One region of the Cetobacterium sp. NK01 genome, then DNA from elsewhere that is predicted to be linked to it. Evidence: riboswitches for the same ligand, from Rfam matches in the RefSeq annotation. Region 1 holds a riboswitch; each other region holds the start of a gene.
The links. A riboswitch is a leader RNA that binds a small molecule or an ion and turns the genes downstream of it on or off. The one in region 1 is predicted to bind cyclic di-GMP.
Positions count from the first base shown of each region.

Region 2: linked by a shared signal. The riboswitch ahead of NON08_RS07915 (HD domain-containing phosphohydrolase) and the one ahead of NON08_RS07050 (hypothetical protein) in region 1 are both predicted to bind cyclic di-GMP.
Region 3: linked by a shared signal. The riboswitch ahead of NON08_RS09430 (hypothetical protein) and the one ahead of NON08_RS07050 (hypothetical protein) in region 1 are both predicted to bind cyclic di-GMP.

Region 1 covers NZ_JANIBO010000001.1:1,442,215-1,452,461, forward strand. The annotation lists gene NON08_RS07030 (glycosyltransferase family 9 protein) at 1-841, shown strand, start outside; gene NON08_RS07035 (YebC/PmpR family DNA-binding transcriptional regulator) at 892-1,638, shown strand; gene NON08_RS07040 (DUF4402 domain-containing protein) at 1,672-2,127, opposite strand; gene NON08_RS07045 (DUF4402 domain-containing protein) at 2,176-2,604, opposite strand; gene NON08_RS07050 (hypothetical protein) at 2,649-3,086, opposite strand; cyclic di-GMP riboswitch class I at 3,168-3,243, opposite strand; gene recG (ATP-dependent DNA helicase RecG) at 3,413-5,473, shown strand; gene NON08_RS07060 (proline--tRNA ligase) at 5,528-7,237, shown strand; gene NON08_RS07065 (sigma-70 family RNA polymerase sigma factor) at 7,272-7,862, opposite strand; gene NON08_RS07070 (hypothetical protein) at 8,123-8,485, shown strand; gene NON08_RS07075 (family 1 encapsulin nanocompartment shell protein) at 8,498-9,283, shown strand; gene NON08_RS07080 (porin family protein) at 9,338-10,051, opposite strand; gene NON08_RS07085 (RluA family pseudouridine synthase) at 10,241-10,247, shown strand, end outside.
Region 2 covers NZ_JANIBO010000001.1:1,627,952-1,638,198, forward strand. The annotation lists gene NON08_RS07875 (phosphoribosylformylglycinamidine synthase) at 1-481, shown strand, start outside; gene purC (phosphoribosylaminoimidazolesuccinocarboxamide synthase) at 506-1,228, shown strand; gene purF (amidophosphoribosyltransferase) at 1,231-2,628, shown strand; gene purM (phosphoribosylformylglycinamidine cyclo-ligase) at 2,635-3,666, shown strand; gene purN (phosphoribosylglycinamide formyltransferase) at 3,660-4,235, shown strand; gene purH (bifunctional phosphoribosylaminoimidazolecarboxamide formyltransferase/IMP cyclohydrolase) at 4,241-5,770, shown strand; gene purD (phosphoribosylamine--glycine ligase) at 5,784-7,034, shown strand; gene guaB (IMP dehydrogenase) at 7,114-8,571, shown strand; cyclic di-GMP riboswitch class I at 8,625-8,700, shown strand; gene NON08_RS07915 (HD domain-containing phosphohydrolase) at 8,753-10,247, shown strand, end outside.
Region 3 covers NZ_JANIBO010000002.1:38,754-49,000, reverse strand. The annotation lists gene NON08_RS09445 (hypothetical protein) at 1-1,083, shown strand, start outside; gene NON08_RS09440 (EAL domain-containing protein) at 1,110-1,817, shown strand; gene NON08_RS09435 (hypothetical protein) at 1,836-2,267, shown strand; cyclic di-GMP riboswitch class I at 2,346-2,421, shown strand; gene NON08_RS09430 (hypothetical protein) at 2,490-2,810, shown strand; gene NON08_RS09425 (transporter substrate-binding domain-containing protein) at 2,858-3,601, opposite strand; gene NON08_RS09420 (MetQ/NlpA family ABC transporter substrate-binding protein) at 3,620-4,390, opposite strand; gene NON08_RS09415 (iron-containing alcohol dehydrogenase family protein) at 4,773-5,816, shown strand; gene NON08_RS09410 (aminotransferase class I/II-fold pyridoxal phosphate-dependent enzyme) at 5,830-6,975, shown strand; gene NON08_RS09405 (phosphopentomutase) at 6,982-8,181, opposite strand; gene NON08_RS09400 (YhfX family PLP-dependent enzyme) at 8,185-9,339, opposite strand; gene NON08_RS09395 (aminotransferase class V-fold PLP-dependent enzyme) at 9,341-10,247, opposite strand, start outside.

The DNA.
Region 1 (10,247 bases):
GGTTTGGAATGTAACAAGAGCCGATTATGATATTGTTATAGATATAATGTCAACTCCTAAAAGTGAAGCATTTACATTTTTCTCTAAAAAAGCTAAGTATAGAATAGGAAGATGGAAACCTAAAAGAGGTTATACTTACACTCATAGTATTCCTGAACCTTCAAGTGAATATGATAAAGCTGAGAAATTCTTAAAAATGTTAGATCCACTTGTAAATGATGGTATAGATGTAAAGCTAGATAAGAATTATTCTTTAACATTTTTAGAAGAAGAAAAAGAAGAGTTGAGAGAAAGAATGATACAAGCAGGGGTAGACTTTAGTAAAATAATTATCCCTCTTGCTATAAATTCAAGGAGAGAACCTAAAGTATATCCAGTTGACCTAATGAGAGAGTTAGCAAAGAAAATTTTAGATACGTTTAATTGTCAAATAATTTTATATTATTCTCCAAATGAAAAAGAGTTCGCTAAAAAATTTCATGAAGCTCTTAATTGGGATAAAAGAATAATTTCGGATATAAACACAAAGAGTATCAGAGAACTAGGATCTCTTCTTTCAAATTGTGATATTTTTGTGGGGAATGAAGGTGGACCAAGACATTTGGCTCAAGCCATAGATATACCAAGTTTTGCTATATTTAGTCCAGGATCTAGTAAAAGAGATTGGTTATCTAGAGATAATAAAAGACATGAAGGAATAGAACCAAAAGAGATTTTATCAGACGAGACATATGAAAATTTATCATATGAAGAAAAATATAGATTGATAACTCCTGATATAATTTTAGATAAAGTAAAGGAAAAAATGTTGTTAGTGCCCAAATATATTGAAAAAAAATAGGGCTTATGATAAAATTTAAAGAGATATTTAAAAAATAAGGAGGAGTTTTTGTGGCAGGACATAGTAAATGGTCTAATATAAAGCATAGAAAAGGTGCTCAAGACGCTAAAAGAGGAAAACTATTCACAAAATTAGGAAAAGAGTTAACGATAGCAGCTAAGGAAGCTGGAGGAGATCCTAACTTTAATCCTAGATTAAGACTTGCAATAGATAAAGCAAAAGCTGCTAATATGCCAAAAGATAACCTGGAGAGAGCTATCAAAAAAGGTACTGGAGAACTTGATGGTGTGGATTACATGGAGATTAGATATGAAGGGTATGGTCCAGAGGGAACAGCTTTCATAGTTGAAGTTGTAACTGATAATAAAAATAGATCAGCTTCAGAAGTAAGAACTGCATTTTCTAGAAGAAATGGAAACTTAGGTACAGATGGTGCTGTATCATGGATGTTCCAAAGAAAAGGAGAAATTATTGTTGCATCTGAAGGCGTAGACGCAGATGAGCTAATGATGGCTGCTTTAGAAGCTGGTGCGGAAGACGTTAAAGAAGAAGATGGAGAATTTACTGTTTTAACAGATTCAGCAGAGTGTAATACAGTTGCAGAAGAATTGAAAAAAGCTGGGTACAATGTAACTGAAGCTGAAGTTGCAATGATTCCTGATAATAAAGTTCAAATTACTGATTTAGATACAGCTAAAAAAGTAATGGCATTATATGAAGCGTTAGATGATTTAGATGATGTTAATGATGTTTATTCAAACTTTGATATATCAGATGAATTATTAGAGCAATTATAAAAAGAAAAAGATAGGTCCTGTTTTAAACAGGACCTATTTAAATCTTACTTTCATAGTTAAAGTTCCGGAATAATCACCAACAAGTGCATTAGGAGGGACTATAAGTTCAGTGTCAAAAGAATATCTATATTCTCCTTTTTCATTTAATTTTGTATCATTTCCATCATTTTTTTCATTTTTTAATTGAACACTTAAAGTTTGAGAATTATTTTCTTTATGAATAAGGGGAATAGAATTTTTTTGAGCGTTTATATTTTTTTCATTAAGAGTTATATCAACATCTTGTTTTGGTTCTCCATAGATTGTAAAAATATGTCTTGTAGTTGAATGGGTAGAACCCTGAATTATTTTTCCATAGTTTATATCACCATTGTGAATAACTCGTAAAGGTTTTATAACAGTTGCCTTTATATCCATATTTTTTTCTGAAGTATTAGAAGAAAATATACTGGTAAAAGTTAATAAAAATAAAGTTAAAATTAATGCCATAAATAACCCCCTATATGAAAACAACTGGGATTTCCCAGTTGTTTATTATTATTGATATTGAACTCTAGCTACTAAAGTTCCAGTATATGTTCCAACATGTTGATCTTTAGGAACATTTAAAAATCCTTGAACAGAAACATTAGCATTTCCATCTTTATCTAATGATTTAGGAAGCTGAGTTTTTATTCCAACAGCTAGAGACGTTTTAGCTTTTTGATTAGATAATAAAACTGAATTATCAATTGTAACAATTATTGGCTGTCCTTTTTCACCAGTTATAGTATATCCAGAATCAGCAGTAGCTGTAGTTCCTTGAATTATATTTCCAAAATCCATATCACCAGTTTTAGCTATAGTTAAAGGTTTTATTACCGTCGCTGTTATATTCATAGTAGCAGATTTTTCTTCATTTCCATGTGGAGCTGCAAAAGTTGTCATAGCCATAGTTAAAGATAAAAGTGTTAATAGTTTTTTCATAGATTTAATTTTCTCCTGTAGTTTATATTTTAGATATTTGTTTATTATTGGTATTGAACTCTAGCTATAATTTGTCCTTTGTAAGTTCCTGGAGCAGTTTCTGTACTAGGAGTGATACTACCATAGATATTTAAAGGGAGTTCACCATCTGTTCCTAGAGCATATCCAGTTAAAGGCATAGGCATATTTAATTCTATTGGTAGAGTTGATCTAGAGACTACATTAAATAAATTTTCAGGAAATGTAGTAGTAACAGTTATCTTTTGACCAGGTTCTCCATTTATTAAATACTTTCCTGTAGCAGTAACTTTATTTCCTTGAATAACAGTTCCGAAGTTCATATGATCTACAACTTCAACAGTAAGAGGTCTAATAACAGTAGCAGTAATATTCATAGTAGCAGATTTTTCTTCATTTCCATGTGGAGCTGCAAAAGTTGTCATAGCCATAGTTAAAGATAAAAGTGTTAATAATTTTTTCATAATTTTATTCCCTCCCATAATTTCATAAAATTTTCAAAATAAAAAAGCCAGTTGCATTTATACTCTGGATAACCAAAGTGTAATAGCAACTGGCTGTCATTTTAAAGACCCTATAGTTTTGCGTCATAGAGTTTCCTCTACTTTGCCTATTAATTTTATACAATAATAATATATTAAAAGATGAAAAATGTCAAACAAAAATTACAAAAAAAGAGAAGATATTTTTTTCACAACTCCTTATTTTATGGGTGTTTATTACAAAAATATAAAACATATTATAAAGTGTACAAAAGGATATACAAGTATGTTATAATTAAAAAAAGGTGGTGATTGAGATATATAAAAATATTTATAAGGAGATAGAGCTCTTTAACTTAAAAGGAGTTTCTACTGCAACTTATTCTAAACTAAAAAAATTAAATATAGAAACCCTTTATGAACTGATATATTATTTTCCAAGAGCTTATGATGATAGAACAAATTTGAAGAAAATAGGTGAATTAAGAGGAGATGAATATGTTGTTTTAAAAGGAAATATAATGAATATCTCTGCTCCTCCTACAAGAACAGGAATGAAAATGATAAAAGCCACAATAAATGATGGAACGGGAGTTCTTGAAGTGATTTGGTTTCAAAGACCGTATTTAAGAAATAGTTTAAAAATGGGTGAAGAATATATATTTATAGGAAATGTGAAAAGAGGATACACTTTTCAAATGACAAATCCAGAGTTTAAGCTTTATAAAGGGCAAGAAAATAAAGGAGAGATATTACCAATATATAGCTCTATAAAAGAGTTGAATCAAAATAATATAAGAAAGATATTAAAAGAAGCTTTAAAAGATTACTTGAATTTATTTGAAGAAAATATTCCAAGTGAAATCATAGAAAAATATAGATTGATGGATAGAAAAAAAGCTTTGAAAGAGATTCATTATCCAACTAATCCAAGAAATTTAGAAGAGGCAAAAAGACGTTTTGCAATAGAGGAATTACTTATTTTAGAAATGGGAATACTTCAGAAAAGATTTGAAGTAGATATGAATAATAAGAATATATATAATATAGAAGGAAAAAAAACTTTAGTCACAAAATTTTTAAAAGATCTACCTTTTTCTTTGACAACAGCTCAAAAGAGAGTTATAACAGAAGTGTATAAAGGAATAAATGCTGGTAAAATTATAAATTATCTAATTCAAGGAGATGTTGGGAGTGGGAAAACAATAGTTGCAGTTCTGCTGCTACTATATATGGTGGAAAATGGTTACCAAGGAGTTCTAATGGCTCCTACAGAGATTTTAGCAACTCAACATTATCTGTCAATTTATGAAACTTTAGAATGTTTAGGTATAAAAGTTGAACTTTTAACTGGAAGTGTAAAAGGGAAAAGAAAAAGCGAAATTCTAGAGAGAATAAGAACAGGGGAGACTAATATTGTAGTAGGTACTCATGCTATAATAGAGGAAAGTGTAGAGTTCTTTAAACTAGGGTTAATAGTTATAGATGAACAGCATAGATTTGGTGTTTTACAAAGAAAAAGATTAAGAGATAAAGGGGTTTTAGCTAATTTAATAGTTATGAGTGCTACCCCAATTCCTAGATCTTTAGCACTTAGTATCTATGGAGATTTAGATGTGGCAGTTATAGATGAACTGCCTCCAGGAAGGAAGCCTATTAAAACTAAATGGATAAGTGAGAAAGAAAATGAAGAAAAGATGTTTAGTTTCATAGATAAAAAATTAAAAGAGGGAAGGCAAGCTTATTTTGTAGCATCTTTGATAGATGAAAGTGATAAACTTTCAGCTAAATCAACAGAAGAGCTTTATCAAGAGGTATTAAAGAATCTTCCAGGATATAGAGTTGGTATTTTGCATGGAAGAATGAAAAATAGAGAAAAGGATGAAATTATGCATCTTTTTAAAAATCATAAGTTAGATATTTTGGTTTCAACGTTAGTAATTGAAGTAGGGGTGAATGTTCCTAACTCAAGTATAATGGTCATAACAAATTCTGAACGTTTTGGATTAGCTACTTTACATCAGCTTAGAGGAAGAGTTGGAAGAGGGCAACATCAATCGTATTGTTTTCTATTATCTTCTACAGAAAATGATAACTCAGCTGCAAGACTTAAAGTTTTAGAAAGTACAGAAGATGGATTTAAAATTGCAGAAGAGGATTTGAGACTTAGAAAAGCAGGAGAAATGTTTGGTGTAAAACAAAGTGGTCTAAGTGATCTTAAGTTTATAGATATTGTCCATGATATAAAAACAATAAAGTTAGTAAAAGATATATGTATGGATTATTTAAAAGATAATGAAGGAAAAATTAAAAGTGAAATTTTAAAATGGGATATAGAGGAAAAGTTTAACAAAAGTTTGACCTCGTAAAAGATGTTATGATAGAATATGAGGTAAAATTAATTAAAAAAAGTGGAGGATAAGATGAGATTAAGTAAATACTATGTAAAAACTCTTAAGGAAACTCCTAAAGAGGCAGAAGTAATAAGTCATAAACTATTACTGAGATCTGGAATGATCAAAAGATTAGCAAGTGGAGTTTATACATACCTTCCTTTAGGTTTAAAAGCTTTAAAGAAAGTTGAAAATATTGTAAGAGAAGAGATGGATAGAGCTGGAGCTCAAGAAATATTTATGCCAGTATTACAACCAGCAGAGCTTTGGAAAGAAAGTGGAAGATGGGATGTAATGGGTGCTGAAATGATGAGAATTCAAGATAGACACTCTAGAGAGTTTGCATTAGGACCAACACACGAAGAGGTAATAACGGATATTATTAGAAATGATATATCATCTTATAAATCTTTACCATTAAATTTATATCAAATTCAAACTAAATTTAGAGATGAGAGAAGACCTAGATTCGGACTTATGAGAGGAAGAGAGTTTATGATGAAGGATGCATACTCATTCCATGCAAATAAAGAATCTTTAGATGAAGAATTTGAAAATATGAAGGCTGCTTATACAAGAGTATTTGAAAGATGCGGACTTAAATTTAGAGCAGTTGAAGCAGATTCAGGAGCAATTGGTGGAAGTGGATCACAAGAGTTCCATGTACTAGCAGATTCAGGAGAGGACGAAATCATTTACTGTACATCATGCGACTATGCAGCAAACGTTGAAACAGCAACAAGTACAATAGTTGAGTTACCAAAAACAGAGGCATTAGAGATTAAATTAGTAGATACGCCAAATGTATCAAAAATTGTTGATGTTGTGGAATACTTAAATGTACCTGTAGAGCAAACTGTAAAAGCTATGATGTATAAAGATGTTGTAACAGATGATGTTTATATGGTTCTTATAAGAGGGGATTTTGAAGTTAATGAAGTTAAATTAAAAAATATAATTGACACAATAGATGTTGTATTATTGACTGATTCAGAAATTGAGGATTTAGGATTAGTAAAAGGATTTATAGGACCAGTTGGTGCTGATCTAACAAAAATAAAAGTTATAGCAGATAAGAGTATTGTAGGAATATCTAACCACACAGCAGGTGGAAATAAATTAGATACACATTATATTAATGTTAATTATGGAAAAGATTATGAAGCTGAAGTAATTGCAGATGTAAGAACAGTAGTAGTTGGGGAAAAGTGTCCAAAATGTGGTGGAGAACTTGCAAGTGCAAGAGGAATCGAAAGTGGACATATATTTAAATTAGGTGATAAGTACTCAAAAGCATTAAATGCAACTTTCTTAGATGAAAATGGTAAGAGTCAAGTTATGGAAATGGGATGTTACGGTATAGGAGTTTCTAGAACTATGGCGTCAGCAATTGAGCAAAATAATGATGAAAATGGAATTATTTGGCCGTCAGCAATTGCACCTTTTGTAGTTGAAGTAATACCGGCAAATATGAAATCAGAAGAGCAAGTGACTTTAGCAGAAGAGATCTATAAGAATTTCCAAGAGGCTAACATTGATGTTGCATTAGATGACAGAGATGAAAGAATAGGATTCAAATTTAAAGATGGAGATTTAATAGGATATCCATTTAAAATTGTAGCTGGAAAGAAGGCCGCAGAAGGTATTGTTGAATTAAAAATTAGAAGAACAAATGAAACAGTAGAAGTTAATAAAGATGAAGTTGTTTCAAAAGTAAAAGAATTGATGAAACAATATTAATAAAAATAAGGAGAGGTATTACCTCTCCTTATTTTTATTTAGAGTAAGAACCTAAATAAATTAGGATTTTTTTCTTAATTCTTTGAATAGTATTGTCTATTTTTTTTGGAGGTTCATTTAAAAAATCAGCAATCTCAACATAAGTATACTCTTTACATAAGTATGCAAAAACTTTTTTTTCTAAACTACTTAAATTTTTCTCTAGAAAATCACCTAATAAGTTAACTAACTCTTTTCCTAAGAAAATATCTTCAGGAGAATAAAAACCTAAAGAAGGTCTTCTATAATGGATGGTTTCTTCATGATTTGAATAGCCTTCTCCTTGCATAGCTAAATTTAAGTTTTTGTATTTATCAGAGTTATGATTTTTAACAGCTGTAATCATCTGTCTTCTGATACAAAGATTAGCAAAAGTGCTAAAACATGCGTTTCGTGTTTCGTCATAAGATTTTATAGCCTTGATAAGTCCTATAAATCCCTCTTGCATCAAATCGTCACTATCTCCACCTTTTAGAAAGAATGAACGATTATTTTTATAGATTGCACCTTGATATTCTTTGATGATTTTTTCAATTGATTCTTCGTCTCCGTTTTGTGCTAAAATTATATCTTCTTTTTCAATCATAGTTATGTCCCCCGACCTTTCTAAAAATTAAATAAAAAAAATAAAAAAGCTAAACTTTTAAAAGAACCTTGTTTTTTTAAAACAAAAAACAATACTATAATATTATGATATCAGAAAAAAATGCAGTTATCTATATTTCAATTTTTCCAAAATATAGTTCCTATTTGAATTATAAATTTAAAAATAAAATTTAAAGAAGGAAAAGCTCAAAAAAAATGTAGTAAACATTAGGAGTATTTTTATCAAGTGGAGGTGTTTTTATGTTAAATGGAATAAGCAAAAAAGCTACAGATTTAGATTATGCGATTCAGAGCTTGAAAGAGGAGTTACAAGCTGTAGATGACTATAATCAAAGAGCTGAAATGGCAGTGGACCCCGAGTTAAAAGAAGTTATGATTCATAATAGAAATGAAGAGATGGAACATGCAGTTATGATTGTAGAATGGTTAAGAAGAAATCAATTTGAATTTGGAAAAGAGATGGAAGATTACATATTTAGACAGGGTAAAATTGTAGGTATAGAAGCTCAATTAATGGGACGAAATGGAGCAGAAGAAATGCCTCAAACTAACAAACAAGGAAATAATGTAAAATCATTAAATATAGGTTCATTAAAGGGATAAGGAGGAAATAATATGGATTTTTTAAAAAAAGAGTTAGCACCAATAAGTGAGCATGTGTGGAAAGAAATTGAAGATAGAGCTAGAGAGGTTTTAACAACTCAATTATCAGCAAGAAGATTTGTTAGAGTAACTGGACCTATAGGAAAAGAAAAAGGTGGAGTTAACACGGGAAGATTAGCAATTCATAAAAAAGATGATCTAAGCTACGGAGTATATCAAACACAACCTTTTGTAGAAAATAGAATAACTTTTAAGTTAAGTAGATGGGAACTTGATAACTATGAAAGAGGAGCAAGAGATATAGATTATACTAGTTTAGATGAAGCTTTAAAAAAAGCAGCGAAATTTGAAGAGGAAGCAATTTATTTTGGATTGGATGAAGCTTGTATTCTTGGTCTTTTTAAAGATGATAAACAAACAATTGATTTTGGAAAAACAGAGCCAGAAACAATAAAGAACTTAATGTATGGAGTTTCGAAGCTTAGAAATACAGGATTTAGTAAAGGTCCATATGCGTTAGTTGTTGGACTTGAAAAATTTATATATTTAAATATGGTTAATTTAAATGACTCTTTAGCGAAAAGATTAGAAAAGATTTTAGGGATGCCAATAATAGTTTCAAATAATATAACTGGAGCTTTATTAGTGCCATATGATAATGAAAATATAGAACTTATTTTAGGAGAGGACTTTTCTTTAGGATATCAAGGGCATACAAATGAAGAGGTAGAATTATTTGTTACAGAAACATTTACATTTAGAGTATTAGATGATACAAGAGTTGTAACTTATAAATAAATTAAAAAGGAGATAACTAAACAGTTATCTCCTTTTCTATATTTAAAATGCTTTCTACCAGATATTAAATCTGTAACCAACTGAAAGAGTAACTCTCTCGTAGTCGTTATCAAATTTATCGCTACCATTATTTCCGTCAACTTTAGTTTTAGCATAGTTAGCACCATATAAAACATCTACGTTAAAGTCTTCGTATTGAACTCCAACACCAGCTGCCCAATATAATCCATCGTCAACTTTAGTTCCCCAGTCTCTATCAGGAGTATTTACACTCTTTGAGTCAAAGTTAAATGAGTAACCAACATTAGCTTTGATATATGGAGTAGCAGCCCAATCCCAGTAATTGATATCATATCTACCAGTTACATATAAAGGAACTGAAGAGAATTCTCCTCCAGAAACACCATTAGAAGATTTTCTCTTCATGTGATGTTGATAAGCAACTCCAAGACCTAGATCGAAATAGTCCCAAGACTTGTAAGCTTCAATAGCTAATTCTCCACCAAAGTCTTTAGTTTTTTTAGAAAGATCAGTATCATAAGCTTCATGTCTGTTAAAGTTTCCATATTCACTCCAGAAATCCCATCCAGCTCTTAAGTTAATGAATCCCCAAGGGTTTTCAACAACTGGAGCTACAACTACCTCCTCGATTACAACTGGCTCAGCTACAACCTCTTTAGAACTTGTAACAGGAGCAGCAACCTCTTTCGCTTGTGCTACAGCAGCAAAAGCAAATAAAGAACATGCTAAAAGTGTTAATTTTTTCATAAAAATAACCTCCTCGTCTTAATTAATCTCCTTAAATTAAAAATGGAATTAATATTTCTTCACCATTCTGTAACATATATACTCAAAAAATTTCAATTTCTTTTTTTTTTGAGTAATAATTTTGTAATAGAAAATAACTTATGATATAATTTTATCTAGAAAGTATAGAGTTAAATTAGGATGTGACGTATGGAGA
Region 2 (10,247 bases), 190 kb from region 1:
TGGATTCCAAGCTCTTATAAAATCAGGGTTATTACCTTATGGAAATGTAGATAGTGTAACTAAAGACTCACCAACATTATTTAGAAATGATATAAACAGGCATGTATCAAGAGTAGTTAGCACAAAAATTGTTTCAAATAATTCTCCATGGATGAGCTCATTTACTGTAGGAGAAACTCATAATATACCAATGTCTCATGGAGAGGGAAAATTTGTAGTAAGTGAAAATTTCGCAAAAGAGTTATTTGAAAATGGACAGGTAATAACACAATATTGCGATGAAAATAATCAAGTGACAATGGATAAAAATCATAATTTAAATGGGTCAACATATGCAATAGAAGGGATTGTTTCTAAATGTGGAAAAATATTAGGGAAGATGGGACATTCAGAAAGATATGAGGATGGACTATTAAAAAATATAGATGGAAATAAGATGCAAGATATTTTTACTAATGGAGTTAATTATTTTAAAAAATAAATATTAAAATGGGAGAGTGACCAAATGTTATTAGTAGAAGCAAATAAATTATATGAGGGAAAAGCAAAGAAAGTATACAAAACAGAGAATCCTAACGAAGTTATTATTTATTATAAAGATGATGCAACAGCTTTTAATAATTTAAAAAAAGGTCAAATACACAATAAAGGAATATTAAATAGTCAAATTACAACATTAATATATGATTATTTAAAGAAAAACGGTGTAAAAACTCATTTGGTAGAAAATTTATCAGAAAGAGCTCAACTTTGTAAAAAAGTAGAGATTATTCCACTAGAAGTAATTGTTAGAAATACTCTAGCAGGATCTACTGCAAAACTTTTTAAGATGGAAGAGGGACAAATTTTAGAAAACCCAATATTTGAAATATGTTATAAAAAAGATGAGCTAGGTGATCCTATGATAAATGATTATCATGCAGTTGCGTTAGGACTTGCTACAAAAGATGAGTTAGAAAATATTTATTCTCAAACTAAAAAGATCAATGAGTTATTGAAAGATTTGTTTGATAAAGTAGGGATTGAGTTAGTGGATTTTAAAATAGAGTTTGGAAAAGATAACGAAGGGAATATTATTCTAGCAGATGAGATATCACCAGATTGTTGTAGACTATGGGATAAAGAAACTAGAAAAAAATTGGATAAAGATAGATTTAGAAGAGATTTAGGAGATATCGAAGAAGCTTATCAAGAAGTTTTAGCAAGACTAAATAAAATAGTGGGGTAAAAATGATAAAAGAGATAGAGTATTTTTTAAGTGGAAAAATAAATGAAGAGTGTGGAGTGTTTGGAGTATTTAATGTAGAGGATGCAGCGCAACTAACATATTATGGGCTACATTCATTACAACATAGGGGTCAAGAGGGAGCTGGAATAGCTTCCTCTGATGGAGAAAGTATCATTAGAGAAAAAGGAGAAGGATTAGTAACTGAAGTTTTTAATACAGAAAGAATAGCTAAACTTCCTGGAAATATGTCTATTGGTCATGTTAGATACTCAACAACAGGTGGAGGAGGAATTGAAAATGTTCAACCTATATTAGTTCGTTCTCACACTGGAGACTTTGTAATTGCTCACAATGGAAATATAGTAAATGCAAAAGAATTAAAAATGCAATTAGAAGCAATGGGAAGTATTTTTCACACAACATCAGATAGTGAAATAATAGGACACTTAATTCAGAGAGAAGTTGGGGATTTTCATGAAAAAATACTTAAAGCATTACCTAAATTAGAAGGGGCTTTTTCATTTTTAATAATGAATAACGAAAATCTTTTTGTGATTAGAGATAAAAATGGATTTAGACCTTTATCGATGGGAAAATTAGAGGATGGATATGTGTTTAGTTCTGAAAGTTCAGCTTTTGAAATAGTAGGTGCTGATTACATAAGAGGGTTAAAGCCAGGAGAGGTTTTAAAAGTTTCTAAAGATGAAATAGAGTCGTTTCAGTATACAGACTGTACTCAAGATAAAATGTGTTCTATGGAATACATATATTTTTCAAGACCAGATAGCAGTATAAATGGTTTAAATGTTCATACAAGCAGAAGAAACTGTGGAGCAATACTTGCGAAAGAAAGTCCAGTTGAAGCAGATATAGTTATAGGAGTACCAGACTCATCTTTATCTTCAGCAATGGGGTACTCAGATTTCTCAGGAATTCCTTATGAAATGGGACTTGTAAAGAATAGATATGTGGGTAGAACATTTATAAAGCCAAATCAGCACCAAAGAGAACGTGGAGTAAAGATGAAACTTTCAGCTATGGAAGCTGTTGTTAAAGATAAGAGAGTTGTACTTGTAGACGACTCGATAGTAAGAGGAACAACATCTAAACATATAATAAAATTATTAAAGGATGCAGGAGCAAAAGAGGTTCATATGAGAATAGCATCATCTCCAATAATAAGTCCATGTTTTTATGGAGTGGATACCTCTACATATAATGAATTGATAAGTACAAGATTATCACCAAAAGAATTAGGAGAATATATTGGAGCAGATTCTCTAGCGTTTTTATCAAATGATGGAATGGTAGAAGGATTAGGAAAAAATATATGTTTAGCATGTTTTACTGGAAAATATCCAACTAGTATGTTTAGTTTATTAGAAAATTTAAAGAAATAGGGGTCGATAAAAGTGAGTAATAAATATATGGAAGCTGGAGTTAGCTTAGAAGCTGGATATGAATCAGTTAGAAGAATTAAAAGTCATGTTGAAAGAACTAAAGTAAAAGGGGCAATGAATAGTTTAGGAGCATTTGGTGGAATGTTTGATTTATCAGAACTTGGAATGAAAGAACCAGTTTTAGTTAGTGGAACAGACGGTGTTGGAACAAAATTAATGCTAGCATTTGAAATGGATAAACACGATACAATAGGTCAAGATGTTGTGGCTATGTGTGTAAATGATGTTTTAGTTCAAGGTGCAATGCCATTATATTTTTTAGATTATATAGCTGTTGGGAAAAACTATCCAGAACAAATTGAAGCTATAGTAAAAGGTGTAGCTGATGGATGTGTTAAGTCAGAATGTGCATTAATAGGGGGAGAGACAGCAGAGATGCCTGGAATGTATAGTGAAGGGCATTATGATATAGCTGGATTTACAGTTGGAGCTGTAGAGAAAAAAGATTTAGTAACTGGAAAGGATATAAAAGAAGGGGATGTTCTTGTAGGAATATCATCTAGTGGAGTTCATTCAAACGGTTTTTCTTTAGTTAGAAAAATAATAAAAGATGCAAATTTAGATTTAAAAAAAATATATGAGGGATTTGAAAACTCTTTAGGGGAAGAGTTACTAACACCAACAAAAATATATGTAAAAACAGTAAAAGAAGTTTTAAAAAATATAGATATAAAAGGAATGTGCCATGTTACAGGTGGCGGATTCTATGAGAATATACCTAGAATTATACCTGAGGGAATGGGAGTAGAAATCGATTCTAAAAATATAAATGAGCTTCAAGTATTTAGATTTTTAGAAGAAAAAGGAAATATTCCTAAAAAAGAGATGTTTAATGTATTCAACATGGGAGTTGGATTTATATTTGTTGTATCTAAAGAAAATTTAGATAAATTAGTTGAAAAATTAGAAGAGTTACAAGAAAAGCCAATGATATTAGGGGAAGTTAATAGAAAAGTAGGAGTAGAAATAAAATGGTAAAAATTGCTGTTTTTGCTTCTGGAAATGGTGGGAATTTTCAGAGAATAGTTGAAGCTCAAAAGTCAGGAGAGGGAAAAGGATACGAAGTTAAAGTTCTAATTGTTGATAAAGAGAGTGCATATGCTATAGAAAGAGCAAAGTCGTTGGGGATACCATACTATTTTATTAATCCAAAAGATTATAATACAAAAATGGAATTTGAAGAGAAGATTATAGATATATTAAAAAAATATAAGATAGAATACATAGTTTTGGCGGGATATATGAGAATAATATCACCAATATTATTGGAGGAATATTTTAATAAAATAATAAATATCCATCCAGCTTATTTACCTGAATTTCCAGGAAAAGATGGTATTGGAGATGCATACAAAGCTAGAGCAAGTAAAACAGGAGTGACTATTCATTATGTGGATAGTGGAGTTGATACAGGGGAGATAATATATCAAGAAAGATTAAAAATAGACTCTCAATGGGGATTAGAGGATCTTAAAAATAAAATACATGAAATAGAACATAGAATTTATCCTATGATTTTAACAAAGTTATTTAAAAAGGGAGAATAATATAGATGAAACGTGCGTTAATAAGTGTATCTGATAAAACAGGAATAGTAGAATTAAGTAAAGAGTTAGTAGAGTTAGGATATGAAATAATTTCTACAGGTGGGACAAAGAAAACATTAGATGAAGCTGGGATAAAGACATTAAGTATATCGGATATTACAAGTTTTCCAGAAATTATGGATGGAAGAGTAAAAACATTACATCCAAATGTTCATGGAGCATTATTGTGTGTTAGAGATAATAAAAATCATTTAAAAGCTTTAGAAGATAATAAAATAGATTTAATAGATATGGTAGTTGTAAATTTGTATCCATTTAAAGAAACGTTAGCTAGAAAAAATGTAACTCATGAAGAGTTAATTGAAAATATAGATATAGGTGGGCCAAGTATGCTAAGATCAGCGGCTAAAAATTACAAATCAGTTACAGTAATAGTTGATCCAAAGGATTATAAGACAGTAGTTTGTGAGTTAAAAGAAGATGGTGATACCTTATTAGAAACGAGAGAGAGATTAGCGGCAAAAGTATTTAGACATACGTCATCATATGATACTTTAATTGCAGAGTATTTAACAAATAAAGTAGAAGAAAAATTCCCAGAAACAATAACTGTAACTTACGAAAAAGTACAAGATTTAAGATATGGAGAGAATCCACATCAAAAAGCTGGATTTTATAAAAAAAGTTTTGTAGGATATTCAATAGGGAACGCAAGACAATTACATGGAAAAGAGTTATCATACAATAATATTCAAGATGCTAATGCAGCGTTAGAGATATTAAAAGAGTTTGATAAACCTACTGTGGTCGCAGTAAAACATATGAATCCTTGTGGAGTAGGTAGTGGAAAAAATATCAAAGAAGCTTGGAATAAAGCTTATGAAGCAGATAAAATATCAATTTTTGGTGGAATTGTTGCTGTAAATTCATGTATAACTATTGAAGTAGCGGAGCAACTTTCTCAACTATTCTTAGAAATTGTAATAGCTCCAAGCTATGAAGAAAAAGCTTTAGAAATTTTAACAAAAAAGAAAAATATAAGAGTGCTGGAGTTAGATACGAAAAATGATATCTTAAATAAAATGAAAATAACTTCTGTTATGGATGGAGCATTAGTTCAAGAGTTTGATGAAATGAAAGTATTGAAAAATGAACTTATATATGTTACCGAGAAAAAACCAACAGATGATGAAATAGAGGAGCTATTATTTAATTGGAATGTGGTTAAGCATGTAAAATCAAATGCTATTGTTATAGGAAAAGAAAATCAAACGATAGGTATAGGAGCAGGACAGATGAATAGAGTCGGAGCAGCTAAAATAGCTTTAGAACAAGGAGGAGAAAAATGTAAAGGAGCAATCTTAGCTTCTGATGCATTTTTTCCAATGGATGACACAGTTGAGTTAGCTGCAAGATATGGAATAAAAGCAATTATTCAACCAGGAGGATCAATAAAAGATTCACTTTCAATAGAAGCATGTAATAAATATGGAATAGCTATGGTGTTTACAGGGGTTAGGCATTTTAAACATTAATTTGGAGGAGTTTATGAAAGTTCTTATAGTAGGAAAAGGTGGAAGAGAACATGCAATTGCATGGAAAGTAAAAGAGAGTGATATGGTTAAAGAAGTATTTATAGCTCCTGGAAATATTGGGATGGAAAACTTAGGTACATTACTTGATATTTCAGAAGAAAAAATTGAAGAGTTAGCAGATTTTGCAGAAAAAAATAAAGTAGACTTAACAATTGTTGGACCAGAAAATGTTCTTGCCTTAGGAATTGTAAATGAATTTGAAAAAAGAGGATTGAAAATTTTTGGACCTACAAAAGAAGCTGCAAAAATTGAATCCAGTAAAGAGTTTGCTAAAGAACTTATGAAAAAATATGATGTACCCACTGGAGATTATGAAACGTTTATCGATCTAGAACAAGCAATAAAATATGTGGAAGAAAAAGGTGCTCCAATAGTTATAAAAGAAGATGGATTAAAGGCTGGAAAAGGGGTTACAGTTGCATTTTCAGAAAAGGAAGCTTTAGATGCTCTAAAAATAGCTTTTAGTATTCCTAATAATAAAGTTGTAATAGAAGAATATTTAGATGGGTTTGAATTTTCAATTATAGCTTTAACGAATGGAGAGATAGTAATTCCTTTAGAAATTGCTCAAGATCATAAAAGAGCATATGATGATGATAAAGGTCCAAATACTGGTGGTATGGGAGTTTATTCACCAGTTGATAGAATTAATTCGGATGTAATAAATGAAACTTTGGAAAAAATACTAAAACCAATGGCAAAAGGAATGGTTAAAGATGGAATCCCATTTAAAGGATTTCTTTTTGGTGGAATAATGCTAACGAAAGATGGAGTAAAGACAATAGAATTCAATGCTAGATTTGGAGACCCTGAGGCAGAAGGAATTTTGCCAAGATTAGAATCTGATTTTGTGAAAGCAATATTAGATTTGATGAATAATAAAAGTGTTGAATTACAATGGGATAAAAGATATACAGTGGCTGTAGTTATGGCTTCTGAAAACTACCCTAAATCTTCAACAATAGGTTGTGAAATACATATACCTGAAAATTTAAATTCAACAATATTTCATATGGGAACTAGAGAAGTAGATGGAAAGGTTGAGACAAATGGAGGAAGAGTTCTATCTGTAGTAGCTTATGGTAATACGTTAGAAGAGGCTAAAAAAAATGCATATTTAGATGTAAAAAAAATAAAATGCAAAAAATTATTTTTTAGAAATGACATAGGCTCAAAAATGTGCTATAATAACGAAAATAAATAAAAAAAGACCTGCACAATACTAAAAAAAAGTGCAGGTCTTTATTTAAAAATTGGAAAATTGAAATTGGAGGCAGTAGGAAATGATGAATGGAAAAATAATAAAAGAAGCAATAACTTTTGATGATGTGCTATTAGTTCCAGCAAGGTCAGAGGTATTACCGCATGAGGTAAGTTTAAAAACTAAACTTACAAAGGATATCGAATTAAATGTTCCAGTTTTAAGTGCAGCAATGGATACTGTGACAGAAGGAGATCTGGCTATAGCTTTAGCAAGACAAGGTGGAATAGGGTTTATTCATAAGAATATGAGCATAGAAGACCAAGCTGCAGAAGTTGATAGAGTAAAAAGAAACGAAAGTGGAATGATAAAAAACCCAGTAACTTTAACAAAAGACTCAACAGTATGGCATGCAGAAGAGATAATGAGAAGATATAAAATATCAGGATTACCTGTAATTGAAGAAGATGGGTCTTTAATTGGAATTATAACAAATAGAGATTTAAAATATAGAAAAGATATGGATCAATTAGTAAGTGATATAATGACTAAAGAAAATTTAGTAACAGCTCCTGTGGGAACTACATTAGATCAAGCAAAAGATATTTTACTAGAAAATAGGATAGAAAAATTACCGATAGTTGATGAAAATGGGAAATTAAAAGGGTTAATAACAATAAAAGATATAGATAATTTAGTTGAGTATCCATTTGCATGTAAAGATTCTCAAGGAAGATTAAGAGTTGGAGGAGCTGTAGGTGTTGGAGCAGATACTTTAGAGAGAGTAAAAGCTTTAGTAGAAGCAGGAGTAGATATAATAACAGTAGATTCAGCACATGGACATTCAAAAGGTGTTATGCAAAAAATAAAGGAGATTAGAGAAAATTTCCCAAAATTAAATATAATAGGTGGAAATATTGTAACAGCTGAAGCAGCTCTAGATTTAATAGAAGCAGGAGTGAATGCAGTTAAGGTAGGAGTAGGACCGGGATCTATTTGTACAACAAGAGTTGTAGCAGGAGTAGGAGTACCGCAGTTATCAGCAGTTAATGATGTATATGAAGTTTGTAAAACAAGAGGAATAGGAGTTATTGCAGATGGAGGAATAAAGCTATCTGGAGATATGGTAAAAGCTTTAGCAGCAGGAGCAGATTGTGTTATGCTAGGAGGGCTTTTAGCTGGAACGACAGAAGCTCCAGGTGAAGAGATTATATACGAAGGAAGAAGATATAAAGTGTATGTAGGAATGGGTTCGATGGCAGCGATGAAAAGAGGATCTAAAGATAGATATTTCCAAAACGATGCTAAAAAACTTGTGCCAGAAGGAATTGAAGGAAGAGTTTCTTATAAAGGAAGCTTGAAAGATGTTGTATTCCAATTATGTGGAGGAGTAAGAGCTGGAATGGGGTATTGTGGAACACCTACAATAGAAGATTTGAAAGTTCATGGAAAATTTGTAAAAATAACAGGAGCAGGCTTAAAAGAAAGTCATCCACACGATATTATTATAACTAAGGAAGCACCAAACTATTCTAAATAGATATAAAATGTTGACTTTAGAAGCGTGATTGATTATAATTAAAGAGAAATTTTTATATTATAAGGCAAAGTAGGGGAAACCCTATGACGCAAAGCTATAGGGTCTTTAAAATGGCAGCCAGCTGCAGTAGTCTTTGTGGACTATTGCAGTTTTTTTTTGCAAAAAATTAGAGGGAGGAACGATGAAAAAAGTAATATTTTTAATTTTGATAGTTGTAAATTATATAACTTTTTCCCAAAGTGATATAAGTATAACAATACCATCAAATACGACAGATATGTATTTGTATAAAAATTTAGAAGAAGGTGAATATCAGGGAGTTTATGTTGATCTTTTTTCAAATATATTAAATAACAAGGAAATAGATATAAAATTAGATGAAGAAAATAGTGACGTTGTATTAAGAACAATTGAGACTCAGAAAGGTCAAGAGGAATATGAATATATAGATACCCCTATGATATATAGAGTAGGAGTTGTTGTTAATAAAAATTCAATGTTTTCAAATTTGAGAAACATAAAAAAATTAAAAGTAGCATATATTCCAAACCAGCATGGATTAAAAGAGTTTCAAGAAAGATATAAGAATTTAGAATTAGAAAAAATAGAAGTTAAAAATATCGATGAAGGATTGGAAAAACTTGAAAGTGGAGAAGTAGAAGCATTTATAACTCAAGATTGGTATGATAAAAACTCAGGTGAAATAAATTATAAATTGTTAGAAAATATTAGATATAATGAACAGATTGCGATAAAAAAAGGGTTACAAGATATACAGGAAAAAATTCAAAACACTTTAAATAATTTAGAGGGAGAAAAAATACAAGAAATTTTATCTAAAAATAGAGTAGAATTTTATAGATATTTATTAAAGGATACTCCAAGTTATGAGACAGTTAGAGAAAAGTATAAAAATATAAAAGTGAAATTGGGAAAAGATAAATTTATGTTACCCTTTTATTATGAGCAAAAAAATAAGTATCAAGGCTTAACTATAAATATTTCACGTGAATTGGAAGAAATTATAGGTATTCCATTTAATTTTGTAAAGGATGGAGAGTATGATATAGAAGGGATATCTATAGAAGATAGTAAAAATAACAAAAATATAAATTATACTAAGCCGTATTATGAGATGAAATTATCTGTAGCTAATAGAAAGTCTGATGGTTTTATACAAAATATTTCAGACTTAGATAAAACTAGAGTATTAGTTTTAAAAGATGATTATAGCTACGTTTATTTAAAAGATGTATTAAAAAACAGTGAAATAATAGAAGTTGAAAGTTATGAAGAAGGATTAGAAAAGTTATTAAATCAAAAAGGGGATTATCTAGTTGGGTATTTTAATATACTTACAGGAGTAATTAGTAATAATTTTTTAGATGATAAAATAAAGGTTGCAGGAATACTAGATGATTCTTTTGGAGTTAGTTTTGGAATTTCTAAAGAGAAAAGAGAGCTTTCAAATTTAATAGAAACAATATTAGAAAGCTTTACAGTGGATAAAACTATAATAGATAATAATTTGTTAAAAAATTCTATAGTGACACAAAATTATAAATTAATTGTAAAAATATCGATACCAGTTATTGCTTTTATTATAATTTTGATAATTCTAATAATTAAATCTGAAAAAAATAGAAAAAAAGCAGAGGAGTTAAGTTTTTCTTTAA
Region 3 (10,247 bases), on a different contig from region 1:
AATGATACTCTTAAAACTTATCCATATTTTAAAAATTCAACAGGTGGATTGTTAGAGGGAACATCTTCTATTCAAGGGGGAATCCAAAAAAGTAATGATAATTCTAATTTAGGTATTTGGGTTTATTCCAATAGTGGTAGAGAGGAAGTCAGTGGAAACTTATCTATAAAAATTAAAAATGAGGACAAAAAAGATTTTTTAACGTATATTAGGGGGATAAACTCTGAAAGAGTTCAACTTAACACTAATGAAAAAATAGCATTTGTTCAAGGAGAATGGTCTGATAATAATTACAAATTTCTAAAGGATTCTCCAATTGTTAAGGTCTCTTATCCAACTCTAACAGTAGTTAAAGATATTGTAAAAAACAATAATATTGTGATAGACTTTAAAAATAGTTATAACAAAGGTGAAAAAGTTGATTTTGATTTTGCTGGAAACACTACTAATACTAGTGTAGAAGTTAATTTAAACTCTGGACAATTTATTAATGGTCTAGAATTAAATGATGGAAAATTAGAGATATTTTATGAGAGTAGTAAACTGATCTCTATGGATATGAATCCTTTAGGTGATACTACAGGAAGTATTCAAAACTCTAAACTAGATATTGATTTTATCTATAAAAATAATGGACTAGTCTCTCTTTCTCTTATAAAATGGGTTGGAAGTTCTCATATACTTAAAATTATACACACAGAAAAATCTGGATTAACAAGACGAGAGTACACTGTAAACTTAAAAACTCCTGGTTCAAATTTTGAATTAATATCAGCAGAAGATTTAGATTTTGGAACTGTTTTAAAAGGTGATAATTCAAAAACTGCAACTTCTAAAATAACTATAAAAAATTTATCTGGAAATACATTAAAATTAGAACTAGCAAAACCACAAGTGGATTTAAAAAATGGTAATTCTATAATCAAAGCTGGAAATTTCTCTATAAGCGATGAAATAATAGAGAATAGTGGTGAAAACAGCTATTTTATCTTAGAGGGACAACTTATCGAAACTCAAAATAGCATTTTAGAGGGTGAACATAAAGAACAAATTCATTTAAATGTTTATTTAAATAGTTATTAAAAAATATATTAAAATTGGGGGATTTTATGAATAAACAATTGGAGAATCTTCTAAAATTTAACTTAGAAGATATTTTAAAAGTTGCTTTTCAACCAATCTATTCTTTAGAGGGAGAGGTTAAAAGTTTTGAAGTATTATCAAGATTTTATAATAAGGAAAATGATCTTATTTCAACAATTAAAGTTATAAATTTTTTGGAAAAATTAGACATTATACATCAATTAGATTTTCTAATCTTAAAAAAAATAGAAAAATATTTAAAAAAAGGTAAAAAAATTGCAATCAATATATCACCTTTAACTATATTGATGGATGAGTTTATAGAAAAAATAAACTTATTAAAATGTGATTTATCCAATTTAGAGATTGAATTGACAGAACGAGGGAATCTAGATTATGAAAAACTTATCATCAGAGTAAATCAACTACATAAATTAGGAATAAAAGTTGCAATAGATGATTTCCCTATAGAGAATTCTAGCTTAGAAACTCTTTTAAAAACTAAAATTAATAAGGTTAAAATAGATCGAAGTTTATTAAACAATATCGATTGTCCTTTAGGAAAAGAAACTTATAGAGGAATTGTAGCTCTCTTAAAAACCATGAAACATGAAATAACAACTGAAGGAATTGAAACAAAGGAGCAATTTGATTTTATTAAGGAGATTGGAGTAGACTTTATTCAAGGATATTATATTGGGGAACCTATTTTAGAAAATGAGTTGCTTTTTTAATAAAACAACAAAAGGAGAGTGTTTTATATAAAACTTTTATTAATTTATCTATTTTTTTCTACGATTTTGTTATCAACTGACTTTAATTTATCTATAAACCCTACGAAAATAGAGCTAAATTTAACTCATAACTCTGTTACAAATATTCACTTAATGAATAATGGTAATAAGACCGTTAAACTCCTTCCATATTTTGAAACTCCTATAGAATTTCAAAATAATAGTTTAGAATTAATGCTTGAATGTTTTCCAAAGTTTATAATGTTAAAACCACAAGAGGAAAAAATAATAAAACTAGTGTTTAAAAATAAGGGAAATATATTAAAAAAAAATGAAAGCTATAAAAGTTATATAATTTTTAAAGAACTTCCCAATGACTCTAAATCTATTTTAAACAAAGATATTATTATATTTAACGAAATTGGAATAGGTATAACTGGTCAAAACTAAATTAAGTAATAATTCCCTTACTATTGACAAATAAAAGGTCAATATAGTAAAATTTTATTGTAGATTAATTTGTAAAAATTAAAATAAAGGCAAAACATAGGAAACTGTGTGACGCAAAGCTATAGGGCCTTTAAAATGGTAGCCAGTTGCAGTATAAAGAAGTATAACTACTTTATTTTAATTTATTATTAATTTTATTAATAAATTTTAAGGGGGATTAAAATGAAGAGTTTGTGTTTCTTTATCTTTTTTATACTAAATTTTATTTTGACTTTTAGTTCAAAAGATATGAATGTTGATATCTATACAAAATTAAATTTAATAACTCCTACAAAAATAGCTATAAAAAAAATAGCTAACACTAATGAACTTAGCTTTAAGTTAGAAAATTCTAAAGAGGAAGCAGTTAGAGTTTATATTAAAGAACTTCACAATGATAATATCAATTTATATAATAAAAAAGATATAGATGGAAAATTAGCTTTAAGTTCAATAGAAAATAATTTCAAAGGAAAAGTTACTGTAAGAGTAATGTACAACTAATAATATAGAAAAAAATCCATTCGTTATTGAATGGATTTTTTTCTTTTTTATTTTACCTTATATTTTTCTTTCAACTTTTCAATAGTACCATCATTTACTAATTGTATTAGTACTTCATTTATTTTTTCATATTCTTTCTCATTTTTACTCAATGCAATAGCTTTAGGTTCTCCCTCTAAAATTCCCACTAATATCAAATCAGGATTATTTTTCACATATTCATCTGCTACGCTTTCATCTAAAACAATTCCATCAATTTGATTATTTTTTAAAGCTAGTAAAGCCGATGTATTATTTTGAAAAGGCACAACTGTGGATCCATGAATTTTTTTTGCTGTATTCTCCTTTGTTGTTCCTAACTCTGCTCCATATTTTTTATTTTCTAAATCGTCCATACCTTTTATAGGATTCTTTTTGTTTGTTATAAAAGCTACCTTTGAAGTTAAATAAGGCGATGTAAACTGAACCATTTTAGCTCTCTCTGGAGTGATACTCATACCAGCTATAACTACATCTATTTTTCCTGTTTGAAGAGCTGATATTAATCCTCCAAACTCCATATTTACCCATTTATATTTATATCCAAGCTTTTGAAATATCGCTTCTATTATGTCTGGATCTAATCCTACTATTTTTCCATTTTCTAAGTATTCAAAAGGTGGATATTCTGCATTAGTTCCTATTACAAAAACTTTTTCATTTACCTCTTTGTTATTTTGTTCTTTTTTACCGCAACTAAAAACAATTAATACTATTAACCCTATAAAAATTCCTTTTAACATTTTTTTCATAAAGACCTCCAAAATAGTTTAGAATAGAGGAATAATTCCTCCTTTATACTTCTCTAATATAAAATTCCTAACTTTGTCACTCCTTAGAACTTTCATTAAAGTTGCAATCTCTTTACTATTTTCGTCTCCTTTTCTCACAGATACAACATTTCCATAGGCACTTTCTTTTCCCTCAACAATCAAAGAATCTTCTTGAGGAGATAAGCCTGCATCTAAAGCGTAATTGCAATTTATAACTGCTAAGTCTACGTCATCTAAAGCTCTTGGTAGTTGTGCAGCTTGAAGAGAAACAACCTTTAGTTTTTTAGGATTTTCAACTATATCAAACTCTGTGGCCATAAGATCCTTTGGATTAGATAGTTTTATAACTCCATTATTGTGAAGTAAGATTAGAGCTCTTCCAGCATTTGTTGGATCATTTGGGATAGCTATTTTATCACCCACTTTTAACTCCTCTAAACTTTTATATTTTTTAGAATATCCTCCTAATGGTGGAACGTATATATCTTCTAAAGGAACTAAATCTAAATTTTTCTCTTTCATAAAATTAGCTAAATATGGTTTATGTTGAAAAAAATTCGCATCTAAAGATCCATCTGCCAAAGCTAAATTTGGCATTATATAATCTGTAAATTCAACAATTTCTATATTCAACCCCTCTTTTGCTAACTCCTCTTTTATTTCACTTAAAATTTCTCCAGCAGGTATTGGAGTCGCTCCAATTTTAAACACATCTTTTCCAAAAGCCAAATTTGAAACAATTGTTAATAGCAATAATGTTCTTTTCATAAAATACCCCCAGCTATAAATGTTTTAAAAATGATAATAATTTTTCACAAATTTGTCAATCTTTTTTTATTTTATTTTTTTTGAAAAAATTTTTTCAAAAAAATGTTTACAACGATCTTTTTTTATGTTATATTGATGCAAATAAAAAAAATTTGGAGGTTATTTAAAATGTCTTTAAGAAAAGTTAGGGCTATGTTTTGGTTTATGTATTATTTTAAAACTAAGGTTTGTATCTAGAAATATAGATATAAGCCTGTTTGCATTAAAAAAATATAGGCTTATATCCCAACTAACTTTATTAAAGAATCTCTTATTTAAAGCTTTTGGGAAACCAAAAGCTTTTTTATTTTATCTAAATCTATTTTAACTGGGAGGAATTTTTATGGAAAAATCTATTTTAACAGAAGTTTATATGGACAACAACATTTGGGGCACTTTAAATAAAGAGATTGAAAAATATAATAAAATCTTAGTTATTCATGGAGAGAAATCTCTTTTATCAATAAAAACTGAATTTTTTAAAATTTTAGAGCATAAAAATTTCCACTTAGTTCACTATGGTAATGAATGTTGTCATAATATTATTAACTCAACTTTAGATAATTTAAAAAATAATACCTATGATCTAATACTTGGTATTGGAGGTGGAAAATCCATAGATGCTTCAAAAGTTATGATGGATAAATTAAATATCCCACTTTTTACAATTCCAACTATTGCTTCTACTTGTGCTGCTGTTTCTTATATCTCAGTAATGTATGAGGAAAATCATGTGTTTCAAGAGTTATACTTTTTAAAAAGACCTCCTCATAAAACATTTATAGATTTAAACACGCTAATTTTAGCTCCTAAAAAATATTTATGGGCTGGAATTGGAGATACATTGGCTAAATATTACGAAATGAATCTTAAAGCTCGTGGAAAAAGATTAAACTTTAATACTACTATGGGAGAAAAACTGAGTCATCTTTGTAAAGAAAGTATGTTAAATTACGGAGACCTTGCTTTGACAACACCTATAGTCGATGACAATTTCAAAGAGGTTGTTGGAGTAATTCTTGTTACAACAGGTATTGTTTCAAATCTTATTGATTTTAAATACAATGGAGCTCTTGCCCATGCTATTTTTGATGCTTTAACAAAAATTAAACGTGTTGAAGAGGAACATCTACACGGGGAAGTTGTAGCTTTTGGGATCTTAGTTCAATTAAGGCTCGAAAATAATTCCGAGGAGCTTAATAAACTTTTAAAATTCTATGAAAAAATCAATCTTCCAACTAGTCTTAAAGAGATTGTAATTAAAGATGAATATCTAGAAAAAAAAGATGAGATTATTGATAAAATTTTAAACTCTGTTGCAGGAAGTGAAATGCCACTTAATTTTACTAAAGAAAAATTTACAACTATTTTAGAAGGAGATTTATAGGGAGGGAAGTAAAATGAACGGATCAAAATTTTTAGCTAAGAGATTTCAAAATAAAGAGGAAACAACTTTTAAGTCAATTGATGAATCAGAAAAAAATAGTATTATAAATTTAGGGATTGGGGATTTAGATATACACACTGATGAACTGATTATTAATTCCGCTTTTCAAGATGCTTTAAATGGTCACACTCATTATACTGATCCATTGGGAGATTTAGAACTTCGAAAAGAGATTATAAAATATCATAAAACTGAATTTGAAAATTATCGTATTGACTTAGATGAAGTTATTGTGTTATCAGGAGCTTGTCATGGAATGTATTTGGCACTTCAAGCTACTTTAAATCCAGAGGATGAGGTTATTGTCATAGCTCCTTTTTTTCCAGTTTATGTAGATCAAATAAAAGAGGCCAAAGGAACTCCAGTTATTGTTCATACAACTATTGAAAATAATTATCAAATTATTAAAAATGATTTAGAAAAAGCTATAACAAATAAAACTAAGGGGATTATTATTAATACTCCTTCTAATCCCACAGGAGTTTGCTACTCTTTAGAAAGTTTAGAAATTGTTAGCCAACTGGCTAAAAAATATGATCTAATTGTTTATGCTGATGATATCTATGATTTCTACGATTACTCTGATAGTTTTATACCAATTTACACTTTAGATGGAATGAAAGATCGAACAATCTCTGTTTGTAGCTTTTCTAAAAATTTTGCTATGACTGGTTGGAGAGTTGGTTATAATGTTGCTCCAAAAGCTATTGTTGATACTATTCGAAAAATTAACGAAGTTATTGTCTACAGTGCTTCAGCTATATCTCAAAGAGCAGCTCTTGCAGCATTAAAAAATAGAAATCATATTAAAAATAGTATTGTTCCTCTTTACAGAGAAAGAGTTGAATATTGCTTAAATCGAATCAATAAAATCCATGGTTTAAAAGCCTTTGCTCCTCAAGGAGGAATATATATTTTTATAGATATTAGTGAAACTAATCTAAATTCTATTGAGTACTCAGACTATCTTTTTGAAACGCTCAAAGTTAAAGTTATTCCTGGTAAACCTTTTGGAGATGATAAGGCAATTAGAATAGCTTGCTCTAACTCTCTTGAAGTTTTAAAAGAAGCTTTTGATAGAATTGAAAAAAAGTTGTAGATCTCTCTACAACTTTTTTAAAAATGATTCTCCATTGTCAGGTAAATGTCTTTCAAAATATTCAGCTACACTTTGACCAATATCTGAAAGAGAACCTCTCTCTCCTATATCTATTCCATTTAAACCTTTTTTATAAATTAAAATTGGAACTTTTTCTCTTGTATGATTAGAATGACCAATATCTGGATCATTTCCATGATCTGCAGTAATTATTAATATATCATCTTCATCTAATAGATCTATAACCTTTTTTAAGTTTCTATCTACAACTTCAAGTTTCTCTCCATATTTAAAAGGATCCTCTTGGTGTCCAGCTAAATCTGTTTCCTGTATATTAGCACATATAAAAGCATTTTCATTAGATTTTATCTCTTCTATCAATAACTCCATAACCTTTGCACTATCTACACAAAATATAGATTTCCCTTTTGGATTTTCAACTATATCTGCAACTTTACCTATAAATACAGTTTTTGCAACTCCTTCTAAAATTTTAGGTAACTGTACTTCACTATCTATTCCATATCCCATGTGTTGAACTTGATAACCGTTTCTATAAACTCCAGATTTAGGAGCGTTTATTCCTCCAAAAAGTCCATCTCTACACTCATACGCATTTTTCAAATCTTCAATTGTCACATTTTTTCCACCAAAAGTTATAACTCTTGGAACTTTTACAACTCCTCTTACAATTTTTCCTATCTCTAATAGATTTTCATAACTTATAAAATCTAAAGCTCCAGTTATATTGTAAACTTGTCCTAAATCTGCCTCTAAATTATCACCTATAGTAGCACAATTATTCACTATTAAAACTTCTCTTGGAGAACCAAATCTCTCCACAGAGTATCCGTGATTTTTCAAAACTTTTTCCACCTCATCTATAGCTTCAGAAAAAGGTTCTGTTTTAGGTTTTTTAGGATAAGTTCCCATAAGTTCATGATGTCCATAGAAAGTATCACACCAAAAGTGCATAAGGTTTGCTCTTCCGTATACAGCATCTTTTGAAAACTTTACATTCCCAATCTCCATTTTAGCTGCATTAGCTATACCTAATCTTTCTAAATTAGGTATTTTTAAATTTGGATTATCTCTTAAAACACTTCTATATGTATTAGCTCCAATATCTTGGGGACGAACATCTTTTACATCATCCATCTCTCCAATACCAAAGCTATCTAAAACTAACACTACAAATCTTTTCATAATTTATATCTCTCTTCCTAAACTGTCATAAATACCTATAATTTGAGGTTCTTCATTTTTAATCCCTTCAACTAGTGCCACATTACTTCTTGTAACAAATATCTGAGTTCTAAAAGCTCCTACAACTGTTTGTCCAACTGGATTATTTCCTGATATTTCAAAATAATAATCTATACTCTCCATTGTTGGAGCTTCTACTGAACACCTTTTCATATCTTTAATATCTTTACCAACTAAAACGCTGCTCATTCCAGATCTTCTATAATGTCCACCTCCATAGCAGTAAGATTTATAATCTAAATTATGAGATATTTCAGAAACATATAAAATTGCTGGAATCTCTCCATGTAAATTTTTGCTATTAAAAGGTGTTGTTCCTGTTAAAGCATGTCCAGGTTCACCATGTGTTCCACCATATTTTTTTATACTTTCCATATTTTCTAAAGATGTAGCTGAAGGCATATTTAATTGTTTTACAAATATTCCCATCTCTTTTAATATTTTTTCAGCCTTTTTTATAGTTTCAATATTTTTAGTTCCCTCTATTATATTTTTGTCACAATTATATAAAAAGCATGGAAAAGATGTAAGTCCATTTAGTTTTACATTTTCTAATTTTAAAACCTCTTTAGCAACTGCCTCTATCTCATCTAAATAAAAGCCACCACTTTGACCTGAATAAATTTTACTATCTCTTTCTAAAACTCTTAGCATTATATCTTGGACTTTTCCATATCTTTTTGCAGCTTCATCAATCTCTTTTATTTTTTCTAAAGAGTAAACAGTTATAATTTCAGGATTGTGTCTTATTACTTTATCTACAAGAGCTGTTGGAATTTGAACTAGATGACCTACGTTTCCCAGTTTCACACCGTTGTCCATCATAACTAAAGCCTCTTTAAAATCAACAGTTACAATTCCAGCAAATCCTATCTCCACTAATTTTTTTGCTAAATATGGTACTCTTCCAAATTGTTTTGTCATTGCATAAAGTTTAATACCATTCTCTTCAGCTTTTTTACAAAGAGCCTTTCCATTTTCTAAAATAGCATCTACATCTAAAATATATGTATCTGGTAATATCTCTCCTCTTTGATGAAGTTTTATTGCTGCTTTTATTAATTGAGGATTTTTTTCCTGTACAATATCTAAAAACATACTACTTCACCTCTTTTGCCATTTTATAGCTCTCTTTTAATATTCTAACTATTGTTTCTACCCCAGCTCTATTTGGATTTATTCTAATCATTCTCTTTTCTAAAGTTGCATCTGCAGCTCTAAAAGTTCCTGATACTCTATAAAAAAGTGGAGAAAACTCATACTTTGATTCAGCTCCTACAGGATTTGGTAAAGCTCCTAACTTCTCAGCATAAACTAACATATCCTCTGCTATATTCTCTTTTAATTCTACAACAATTACTTTTGATTGGGCATTTACAAGATAAGCTCCTTTAATAAACTCTATTTCTCCACTATTAAATATAGTATGTAGTTTATCATTTACTTCTCCTTGGATAGCTAAAGAAACTGGTGCATAAACTAATCCTCTTAAAACATCAAGAGCCTCGTGCCCCTGTACTTGTCCACCACCAGAGTAATTACTTTTTACAATTTTTTCAATATACTCTCTTTTTCCAACTACACATCCAACTCCTTCAGGACCTAAAAGTTTAAATGTTGAAAATGCTGATAAATCAGCTCCTAGTTCACTTCCTATTTTATTAACTTTCATAACAGCATAGTTATCATCTGTAACAACTGGTATATCATACTTTTTTATCTCTTTAATAACCTCTTCAATATCGTATGAATCATCAATTTTTTGACGAGTATACTGTACTAAAGCTGCGTCAAAGTTGTTATTTTTTAATACCTCTTTTAAATCCTTTAAGTTATTAAAGTCAGCCTCTACCTTCTCTATTCCCATCATTTTAAAAGTCACATCTGTTGTAGGATAAACTGGTGCTTTATGAACTAATACTCTTCTCTCACTTTTTTCACCTAAGATACTATAAAGTCCCCATTTTATAGCAGCAGTTCCAGAACCTCTAACTAAAACTGCTTTT